3 regions of the Serratia sp. GW822-FHT06E05 genome follow, and region 3 is predicted to be linked to each of the others. Evidence: predicted binding sites of a transcription regulator. Region 3 holds the regulator's gene; each other region holds the start of a gene.

Region 1 (3,263 bases), on a different contig from region 3:
CCCGGCAGGCTGTAACGCGCCTGCGTATGGGTGGTCGCAATATGCAGCTGGCCGGTGTCGTTGCTGCTGAACACATCCGCCAGTCGGCGGATATTATTGGCATCATTCAGGATGCGTTCCGCCACCACCAACAGCTCTTTACCCGGTTCGGTCATGCCCAATAAACGCTTGCCGCGGCGGATAAATATCTCAATGCCCAGTTCTTCTTCCAGTTCCCGAATATGACGACTGACCCCAGACTGCGAGGTAAATAAAGTATTGGCCACCTCGGTCAGGTTGTAGTTGCAACGCGCCGATTCCCGAATAATTTTTAATTGTTGAAAGTTCATCCACTCCCCCTGACGAGCAATATTGTTAACACCAGTGATACGGAGTCTGGCGGGAGGGGACAAATAAGAAATAACCTTTAGTTATGCATTTTCATGCTAAGTGAATTTTTCACCATTGCAAATTTGCTGTTTTTTAATCTTAAATTATCGAATAGCTTTAAAATTAACAACATAAATATCCACTTTGAAAATGTGGATTAAATGCTTATGCAAAATAAAGTTATTAAATATAGGCATTAGATATATAAACAAAAAAGGCTCAGCAAGCTGAGCCTATCGAAAGCGTCATATGAGCGGGATCAGGCAGTTGCCTCTCCGCCGATAGGGCCGGAGGTATTTTGCTGCAGCCATTGCTGCACGTAGCTGACCAAATCGCCAATACAGTCGTCCTGCATACCGTGGTTTTTCAGCTCGTTATCCAGCGAGAACAGGTACTGGGCGTTAGTTCCCAGCGGCCCGCTGGCGCTGGCGATCAGGGGGGCTATCACCTGATGGCTGGTATCTTCTTCAAACAGCGGGTGCTGCGGGTTCATGACAAACACCAGCGCGGTCACCACTTCACCGTCTGCCAAGGTGAGATCGCACCAGGTCGGCAAATAACAGCCGGTGACCATTTCGCGTTTCCACAGCAGTTCCAGCTCTTCGCGTAGCTTGGCTTCCGGCAGGCGAAACGCAAGACCGGTGGTATGGCCGCCCTCTTTTAACGCCAGCATCCGCCCCGGCTGGTGCAGGGTGCCGCGCCCGGCGGTAAGCCGCAAACAGAAGGCGCGGTGCCAGCCTTGCAGCGTGGCCGGCCGCACCTCTTCGGATTCAAACACCGGGTTCCACATCAGTGAACCGTAGCCGAAGACCCACACCGGGCTGTTATCCGGCCGACGGGATAAAGTACAATCCAACGAGGCCGCCCGCTGCTCTGATGTCAGTAACAGCGACTCCTCAATGGTGCCGAATGCAGTTTTGCAATCCGCATTTTGCAGAAAATCTCGCGTTAACACCTTAACAACCTCCCGGGAATAGGATTGCCCATACTCCCTCGCCACTGTTCAATCTTATTTATTAAGTGCGGAATTATATTAATACAATAATCTTCCCGCGATAATAATGACCTTATTCTTTTCTCAGTGAGCAATCAAGTTTCAAAAGAGCTTTAAAGTGAAAAAGTATTTGTACTCAGCAGCAATAATATTAATTGCCCGCGTAATAGGTTCGGATTTCATGATTTACCGGCGCACAAAGGCGCCGGGGAGCGCCTTACTTTTTGTGCCAGTGGTCGTCATCACCTTTGCGGTAGCTTTGCTTCACCGCCGCCCAGGCTACCTTGTGGGCGGTTTCCTCTCGGCTATCGTCGCCGCGCCGGTCATCTGGATCGCTATATTGATCCCAGGCGCTGTTAAAAGCTTCCTTATAGATCTCTTGCGCATGGGCCGGCAACACGTGTTTGACGTTGTCCGGCAAGGCATTTGTGCTGTTGTAGGGCATCATTTCCTCCCGCAGATATTCAGTGAACCTTAAGCTTAGATGACACCCCCGCCCGCCTCAATTAGCAAACAATTCTCATTATCACATGGCATGTTATACTCCTCGCCAAATGAACATAAGGAGAACCCCGTGACTACCGAAGCCCCACGCTCACGCGCACCCTACCTGATTGCTGTCAGCGCGATTCGCGATGTTACCCCGCACCTGCGCCGCATCACTTTCACCGCCCCGGACCTGCGTTATTACCCGGCAAACGCCGCCGCCGCGCACATCAAGGTTTTCCTGCCGCTCGAAGGCCAGACGCAGCCGGACCTGCCGACGCTGACCGAAAACGGCCCTCGCTGGGCGGCCGATGCGGTTCGTCCGATTGTCCGCACCTATTCGATTCGCGCAGTACGCCCGCAGCTGGCGGAAGTCGACATTGAATTCGCCATTCACGATCACAGCGGCCCGGCGGTTAACTTTGCGCGATCGGCCAAAGCAGGCGATAAAATCGGCATCAGTAACCCGGGCGGTCCTAAACCTATGCTGCCAGAGGCCGATTTCTACTGTCTGGCCGGCGATCCTTCCTCCTTGCCCGCGCTGGCGGCCTTGCTGGAAGGGTTACCGGCACGTAGCGAAGGCCACGCCTTTATCCGCGTCGACACTGCGGCTGACGTTATCGATCTGAAAAAACCGGCAGGCTTCGAACTGAGCTGGATTATCGGCGGCACCGAAAAAACCGCCGAGTTGGTGACGCAATTTTGCTCATTGCCGCTACCTGAGACAAAAATCCAGTATTGGCTGGCCGGGGAAGATCGTTTGGTGGTTGACCTGCGCCGTTACCTGCGCCGCGAGCGCCAATGTGACCGTAATCAGCTTTATGCCGTACCTTACTGGCGTGAGGGGTTAAACGAAGAGGGTTATCATAATAAACGGCATGAAATCATGGACAATATTGACGATTGACTGTGATTTTCCCCTTTATTAATCAAGCAGCGCAGCTACAAACTGCAATTTATGTGCCGTTAATGAAGAAAACTCATCTCACTACGTAAAAGTAAGTAAATAAAACCGCATCCAATGCGGTTTTTTTGTTAACCTAGTCACAGAAAGCAAGCTTTTGCTTTTACAAGTAAAACAACATCACATCATTCCCCGGCACAAGCCTGCGGGTGTATCCTATTATTATTAAATATAAATACATTCTGGATGCGCATAATTGCCCTTAACGGCAGTCAGCGATGACGGGACCACGCTGTTTGAGAAGGAGTACCATCGAAATGAAGTCGCAAAACGATCCTGGCCGATCCAAATCCCGCCACACTGAGTACTCGCTGCTTTTCCCCATCGCCGCCTTGGTGGTGTTGAACCTGTGGGGCAGTACCAGCAATTTCCCGCTGATCGTCGGCATTAACATCATTGCCCTGGTCGGTATTCTCAGCAGCGCGTTCAGCGTTGTGCGCCACGCCGACG
Region 2 (3,263 bases), on a different contig from region 3:
AGCCTTTAAATGCTGCATGATGACATTGCAGTGGGTTTTTATATCGCGAGCGAATTATATATAACGGAAATGAATTAACCTAATGGAGATGGATATGGATAATTCCCTAAATGGAAAAACCAACGGTTGGGATAGTGTTAATGATTTGCTGAATTACCATAATAGAGGCAATGGTTTAACCATTAATAATAAGCCTTCTTTTGATATAGCAGCGGCAGGCAAGCAAATAGCGCGCAGTGAACAAACCTGGAATGGAACTCACGTCATCGGCCAAGGCGCCACCGTCACTTACTCCTTCCCGGATTGGGATTATAATCAGAGCAATTTAAATGGTCGCTTTGCCAGCCAAGACACCGGCCTTAGCGCCTTTACCGCCGATCAAAAAGCGCAGGCCAAGCTTTCCCTGCAGTCTTGGGCCGATGTGGCGAACCTTAATTTCGTCGAGGTAGCCCCAGGGCAAAAGTCCAACATTACCTTTGGTAATTATGAGGGCGACGGTCAGGCTTATGCGATTAAACCTTTTACCGGCGCAGGTACGGATTATCGCGGGCATAATACCGACGGTCAAAGCTGGTTCAATATTAATTACGACTATGCAGATCCCCGTGATGGTGTTTATGCCAATTTACATCCTGAATTGGGCAACTATGGCCGCCTGAGCATCACCCATGAATTGGGGCACACTTTGGGGTTGGATCACCCAGGGGTTTACAATGCCGGACAAAGCCCGAGTTATGCCAAGGCTACCTACGCCGAAGATACTCGCCAGTTCAGCGTGATGAGCTATTGGGATGAATCTGTCACCGGCGGCGATCACGGCGGTTATTATTCCGCGGCTCCGCTGGTCGATGATATTGCTGCCATTCAGTATTTATATGGTGCCAATACCACCACGCGCACCGGTGACACGGTATATGGATTCAACTCTAATTCCGGCAGAGATTTCTACACCGCGACGGACAGCAGCCAGAAACTGATTTTCTCCGTCTGGGATGCGGGCGGTAACGACACCCTTGATTTCTCAGGGTACTCGCAAGACCAGCGTATTAATCTGACCGAAGGCTCGTTCTCTGACGTTGGCGGATTGAAGGGCAATATTTCCATCGCCGTAGGCGCTGTCATCGAAAACGCCATTGGCGGTTCGGGGAATGATGTCATTGTCGGCAATGACGCCGCCAATATTCTTCAGGGCGGCGCGGGGAACGACGTTATTTACGGTGGCGGTGGGCAGGATCAGTTATCCGGTGGCAGCGGCAGTGATATTTTTGTTTTCTCCGCCGTGAGCGATTCACCGTTCAAATCGCCGGATAAGATCCTCGACTTTGAAACCGGTATCGACAAGATTGACCTCTCTTTCTTTAATCAGGGCGATAACGGTACAGACTTTATTCATTTCGTTGACAGCTTCAGCGGTCAGGCAGGTGAGGCCACGTTGACGTATAATTCACAAAGTGATTTTAGTGAATTGGCATTGAATATAAGTGGTCATGCGACACCGGACTTCCTGGTGAATATCGTAGGCCAGGCAAATACCGCCACTGATTTTATTGTTTAATTCTGTCACGGTGGGCTATGCCCACCGTTTTATTACGGTTTTATTCCCCTGCGTCCCATAACGTCTCTTCGCCACGTCGGCTGCCGTCGCCGCTTTGTAAGGATTTCGTAAGCGGTTTGGAAGTATCTCATCAATGTATTTAATAAGGTTATAACGACGTTGCTTATGGTAAGCATTGTCATTATTATCAATTTACTGAGTCTGCGAAGAAAGACCTTTATTTTAGCATTATTAATTTCTTTTAATCTCTTTAACTCGGTTAAACCCGAGTGGCGAAGCAACTGCGAGCGAATACTAATAATTAATGCAGGGCTAACACATGTGCAGAACTTTTAATTGTCGGGGAATTATCGGGCATTCCGCCTTATGGGGTGCGTTAATCGCCAGTGCCTTTAACGCCAATGCGGAAGTTAAGAAAATATCATTAGAAAAGACCACGCAAAGTGAAGAAGAAATAACGGTAGTGGCGCCGGTTATTGAAAACAAATCGGGGACAATCACCACAATTACCGCGCAAGACATGCAGAAAAAAGGGGGCAATGATTTCGGTTCGATTATGCGCTACGAACCCTTGATCAGTGCCACCGGTGTCAGCGGGGGCTCATCATCGGGGAAAAGCGGTTTCGATCGCAGCGGGTATACCGGTTATAACATCCGTGGCCTGGAGAGCAATCGCGTCGGATTGGACGTCGACGGCATTCCACAGCCTGATGCCACCGGACGCAGCTACGTCAGCCGCGCCGGGCTCAATACCTTTGGCATCGGCAGGGACTATATCGACCCTTACATGTACGGCCAGGTGGAGATCGAATCGGGCGCAACCTCGATTGAACGCAGTAATACTTCTATTGGCGGCGCCGTTTCGTTTTTACCGAAATCAGCCGATCAGTACCTTTCCCCCACCAAACAGACCTACTTTGGTTACCAGAGCGATTACGATTCGTCCAATCGCAGCTGGCACAATGGCATTACCGCCGCTGCGGGCGATGAACAACTGCGCGGGGTGTTTGTTTACAGTCGCCGTGACGGCCAGGAAACGCGCAATAACAGCGGCACCCACCAGGCCTATCCGGCCAACTGGCACACCAATGCGCTGATGGCCTCCGGTATCTGGCAACCGAACGACGAACACAAACTCACGGGCACGGTGGATTACTATGACAAAACCAACCACACCCATTACGACAGTTGGAACTCGGCCGGCAGCGCCATTCTGGGGACCGCCCAACAGCAAAGCAATACGCGCCGTTGGGGAGTGAGCCTGAAAGATGAATGGACGCCGTACAACGATTTTGTCGATACCCTGACCTCAAAAGTCTATTACCAACAGACTCAGGCGCATGACAACACCTATATGCCCACCAGCACTGGCAGCATGGAACGGGTTTACTCCGACTACAACGTCAACACCTATGGTTTTGAAACCCAGATAGCCAAAACATGGGGACGGCACACGCTGAGCGGGGGACTCAATGCAAGGTTGACCGATACCGAGCGACCGTTCCGTGAAGAGCCTGCACCCAGTGCATTTACCGCCATCATGCAGCCGGAGTCCGACAGTCGCAGCTATGTGCTGGGCGGTTATGTGCAGGACAGGATCCAGTTTGATCTCGACGGGCACGGCTTTGCCGTGGTGCCGGGCGTGCGCGTGGCTCACCAAAGTACCAAGCCGCAGAACCTGAGCAGCCTGACTACCGGCAGCACGGTG
Region 3 (3,263 bases):
AGCGAGCTTATTGAGCAAATGCTGCTGGCACAACTGGCGGACGAGCAGCCAGAACATTGATCATTGCAGCCGCACATGCGGCGCGGCGTTAAGGATGACGCCCGATCAACACCGCTTTATTCCACCCGGCATCGCATTAAAGTGATAAATACCCGGGGTAAATTTCTGGCATGATACGCACTTACCGGTAAGAGATAATCTCTTGCCATGGCATCATTTTAATCGGTGTTATCGTAGTCAACGCTAACATCGTGAATGCAATTTATTGAATTTAAAGGTTATACGCGATATGGCTAATGTAGGCATTTTCTTTGGCAGCGACACTGGCAATACCGAAAACATTGCCAAGATGATCCAGAAAATTCTTCAGCAGCAGTTTGGTAAAGAGGTAGCTGAAATTCATGACATCGCCAAAAGCAGCAAAGAAGATCTGGAAGCTTTCGATATCCTGCTGCTCGGTATCCCAACCTGGTACTACGGCGAAGCGCAGTGCGACTGGGACGATTTCTTCCCAACGCTGGAAGAAATTGACTTCAACGGCAAGCTGGTTGCGCTGTTCGGCTGTGGCGATCAGGAAGACTACGCAGAGTATTTCTGTGATGCGATGGGTACCATTCGCGACATCATTGAACCGCGTGGCGCCGCGATCGTAGGCCACTGGCCAACCAAGGGTTACCACTTTGAAGCGTCCAAAGGCTTGGCCAACGACAGCCATTTCATCGGCCTGGCCATTGACGAAGATCGCCAACCTGAGCTGACCAACGAACGTGTTGAAGGCTGGGTAAAACAAATCGTCGAAGAGCTGAGCCTGGCCGAAATCGTCGGGTAACGCCAAAGGTTGAACAAAAGCCCTGCAAAGTGCATAGTGTGCCGGCAGGGCCATCATTGGCAGTACAAATTACTGCAATAGAAGCTACAGATTTGTAACTTCCCACACCATCAAGGTAGACTGAGTTTTCGGTTTATCCCATTCATCAAGACGTTGCATGTATAACATGCAATTGTGCAATTATAGCTTTGTTAACAACCGGCGGTTTCCATTTAGAGCAACCGGTTCTATAATGAGACGCAATTAACTCTTTGTGCCGACCGATGCCAAAGGCGAGAACGCCTCAACTTGATTAGCATAGTAACAGGACTGAATCCGCATGACTGACAACAACACCGCATTGAAGAAGGCCGGCTTAAAAGTCACGCTTCCGCGACTCAAAATCCTGGAAGTACTGCAAAATCCGGAATGCCATCACGTCAGTGCGGAAGATCTGTACAAAAAACTGATAGATATGGGCGAAGAAATTGGCCTGGCTACGGTTTACCGCGTACTGAACCAATTTGATGATGCCGGCATTGTGACCCGTCACAACTTCGAAGGCGGCAAGTCCGTGTTCGAATTGACCCAGCAACATCACCACGATCACCTGATTTGCCTGGATTGCGGCAAAGTGATCGAATTCAGCGATGAGTCTATCGAAGTGCGTCAGCGTGATATCGCCAAACAACACGGCATCAAGCTCACCAACCACAGCCTGTACCTGTACGGCCACTGTGAGACCGGTGACTGCCGCGAAGACGACACCCTGCACGACAAAAAATAATGTCCTAACCGGCATTGAGAACCGCCTTAACGGCGGTTTTTTTGTGCCTGCGATAATAGGATAAAAAATCCCCGGACAGGCCGGGGAAAGTTCACAACGTTAAATACAACAATTGCAGCGGCACTTCTCTACAGCACTTCTCTCGCTTCCCACTTACACTCTCAGCACTCCCCCACCCGCCGACACGCGGATGAGCAACAGAGCTTGGTTCGGTATTAACAGGTACCGGCAATCCCGGAAAAAACGCACCCGATAGTCGAATTCATGTCCGATTACGCCGGACGCTGCCCTGGTCAAGTAACAACGGCCCGCCTGCGAACAGACGGGCCGTTGTTCAGGAGTTACACTTTCTCGGCGCGGCTATAACGCTTGCCGTCCGGGCTGACTGCACGGATCAGTACCTCACCGCTAACACTTGGCTTGGCCTTGGCATCGTAACGCTGCCACTGCTTGCCGCCGTCGGTGGAATATTCAATGCCCAGTCCCGGCAGCGAAATATTGGCTTCCAGCTTGCCTCCCACCACTCGGGCGCCTGGCACCGGCAACCGATAGTTCACACCACCTTTGTCCAGTTTTGCCAGCTCACGCTGACCGAGCAGGTTGGCAAAGCGCAGCCAATCGCGGTCCAGCTTCTTGGTATCGATGAAGTGGGTTTCGCCGCCTTTATACTCCCGGCCCGCCCGGTAATCCTGCTCCCACGCTGCCCGGTGCCATGCGCGCTCGGCCACCGACAGCGAACGAGGGAAGATCATGTACTCCATTTGCTCGTCGGTACGCTGGGTTTCGCTCCACATCTGCGCGGAAATACCGTAAGCCCCCGGCCAGGGCTTGTCGCTCTTGGCGGTAAAGTGATTACCATCGCGATCAACCGAGGTTTCGGCGTTTTGCGGCAGGTTGTTTGGCGCAAAGCTGAACATTTTCTGTTCATCGCTGAAACGCGTTCCCCAGTAGTAACCACGCTCGTCCGGGTTCACCTCATACGGGAAGTCCATGTAGACATAATCCGGGTTTGAAAGGATCAGTTCGTAGCCCTTGTTCGCCCAGTCATTGGCACTGTCGAACCCGCCCCAATACAGCGTATCCCAGAAGTTAACCCCGACACGCTGGGTAGCAAAGGCCTTGGCGTTTTTGGCATCTTTCAGGCCATCCTGCCAGGCTTGCATTCTGTCGATCCCATGCGCTTTCACCAATTGGCTGACTTCTACTCCGAAGTAGCTTGGCTGGTGCTCCATATCGGCGACCTTGCCATCTTTGATCATCGCCTGGCAGACCTGAGATTTTGCCCATGGCTTGTCTTCTTTGCTCTGATCGATGACGCCTTTGCCGGCTTCCGGCTTGTTCACATCGGTATAACCAGCACCTAACCGGATGTTTTTCGCCTCGTCACCGCCAAAGTGCCAGGTACTCAGCGACTGCCCGGCCTCTTTATGCATCTGGGCAATCTCGCCGATCACCTTGTCGACAAAACGTTTGGATGAATCCAGGCAAGGGTTGAGATAGCTTTGGCGGTTGAAGTACTGCACCGAGGTGGTGTTAGAGGTATCGGTTGGATCCACTAAACGGAACTCGTTGGCCTCTTGTTCTTTACCGGCGGCATGCAGTTTCTTATAGCGCGCTTCCATTGAGACCACCGCCGCACGGGCATGCGCCGGCATATCGATTTCCGGG

The links. The regulator Fur, encoded in region 3, represses iron uptake genes when iron is present. The targets are predictions, from matches to a motif close to ATAATAATGAGAACNACTATCAA.
Region 1: the regulator Fur is predicted to act here: its motif matches at 1,871-1,893, upstream of AC1RKC_RS08765 (siderophore-interacting protein).
Region 2: the regulator Fur is predicted to act here: its motif matches at 1,721-1,743, upstream of AC1RKC_RS01735 (TonB-dependent receptor domain-containing protein).

What each region holds. Positions count from the first base shown of each region.
Region 1 covers NZ_JBXALM010000002.1:245,455-248,717, forward strand. Annotated here, with positions in the region: gene cbl (HTH-type transcriptional regulator Cbl) at 1-329, opposite strand, end outside; gene AC1RKC_RS08755 (gamma-glutamylcyclotransferase) at 629-1,324, opposite strand; gene chaB (putative cation transport regulator ChaB) at 1,581-1,808, opposite strand; gene AC1RKC_RS08765 (siderophore-interacting protein) at 1,938-2,756, shown strand; gene chaA (sodium-potassium/proton antiporter ChaA) at 3,071-3,263, shown strand, end outside.
Region 2 covers NZ_JBXALM010000001.1:394,055-397,317, reverse strand. Annotated here, with positions in the region: gene AC1RKC_RS01740 (serralysin family metalloprotease) at 95-1,555, shown strand; gene AC1RKC_RS01735 (TonB-dependent receptor domain-containing protein) at 1,875-3,263, shown strand, end outside.
Region 3 covers NZ_JBXALM010000007.1:45,993-49,255, forward strand. Annotated here, with positions in the region: gene ybfE (LexA regulated protein) at 1-60, shown strand, start outside; gene fldA (flavodoxin FldA) at 290-829, shown strand; gene fur (ferric iron uptake transcriptional regulator) at 1,149-1,595, shown strand; gene AC1RKC_RS16450 (beta-N-acetylhexosaminidase) at 1,937-3,263, opposite strand, start outside.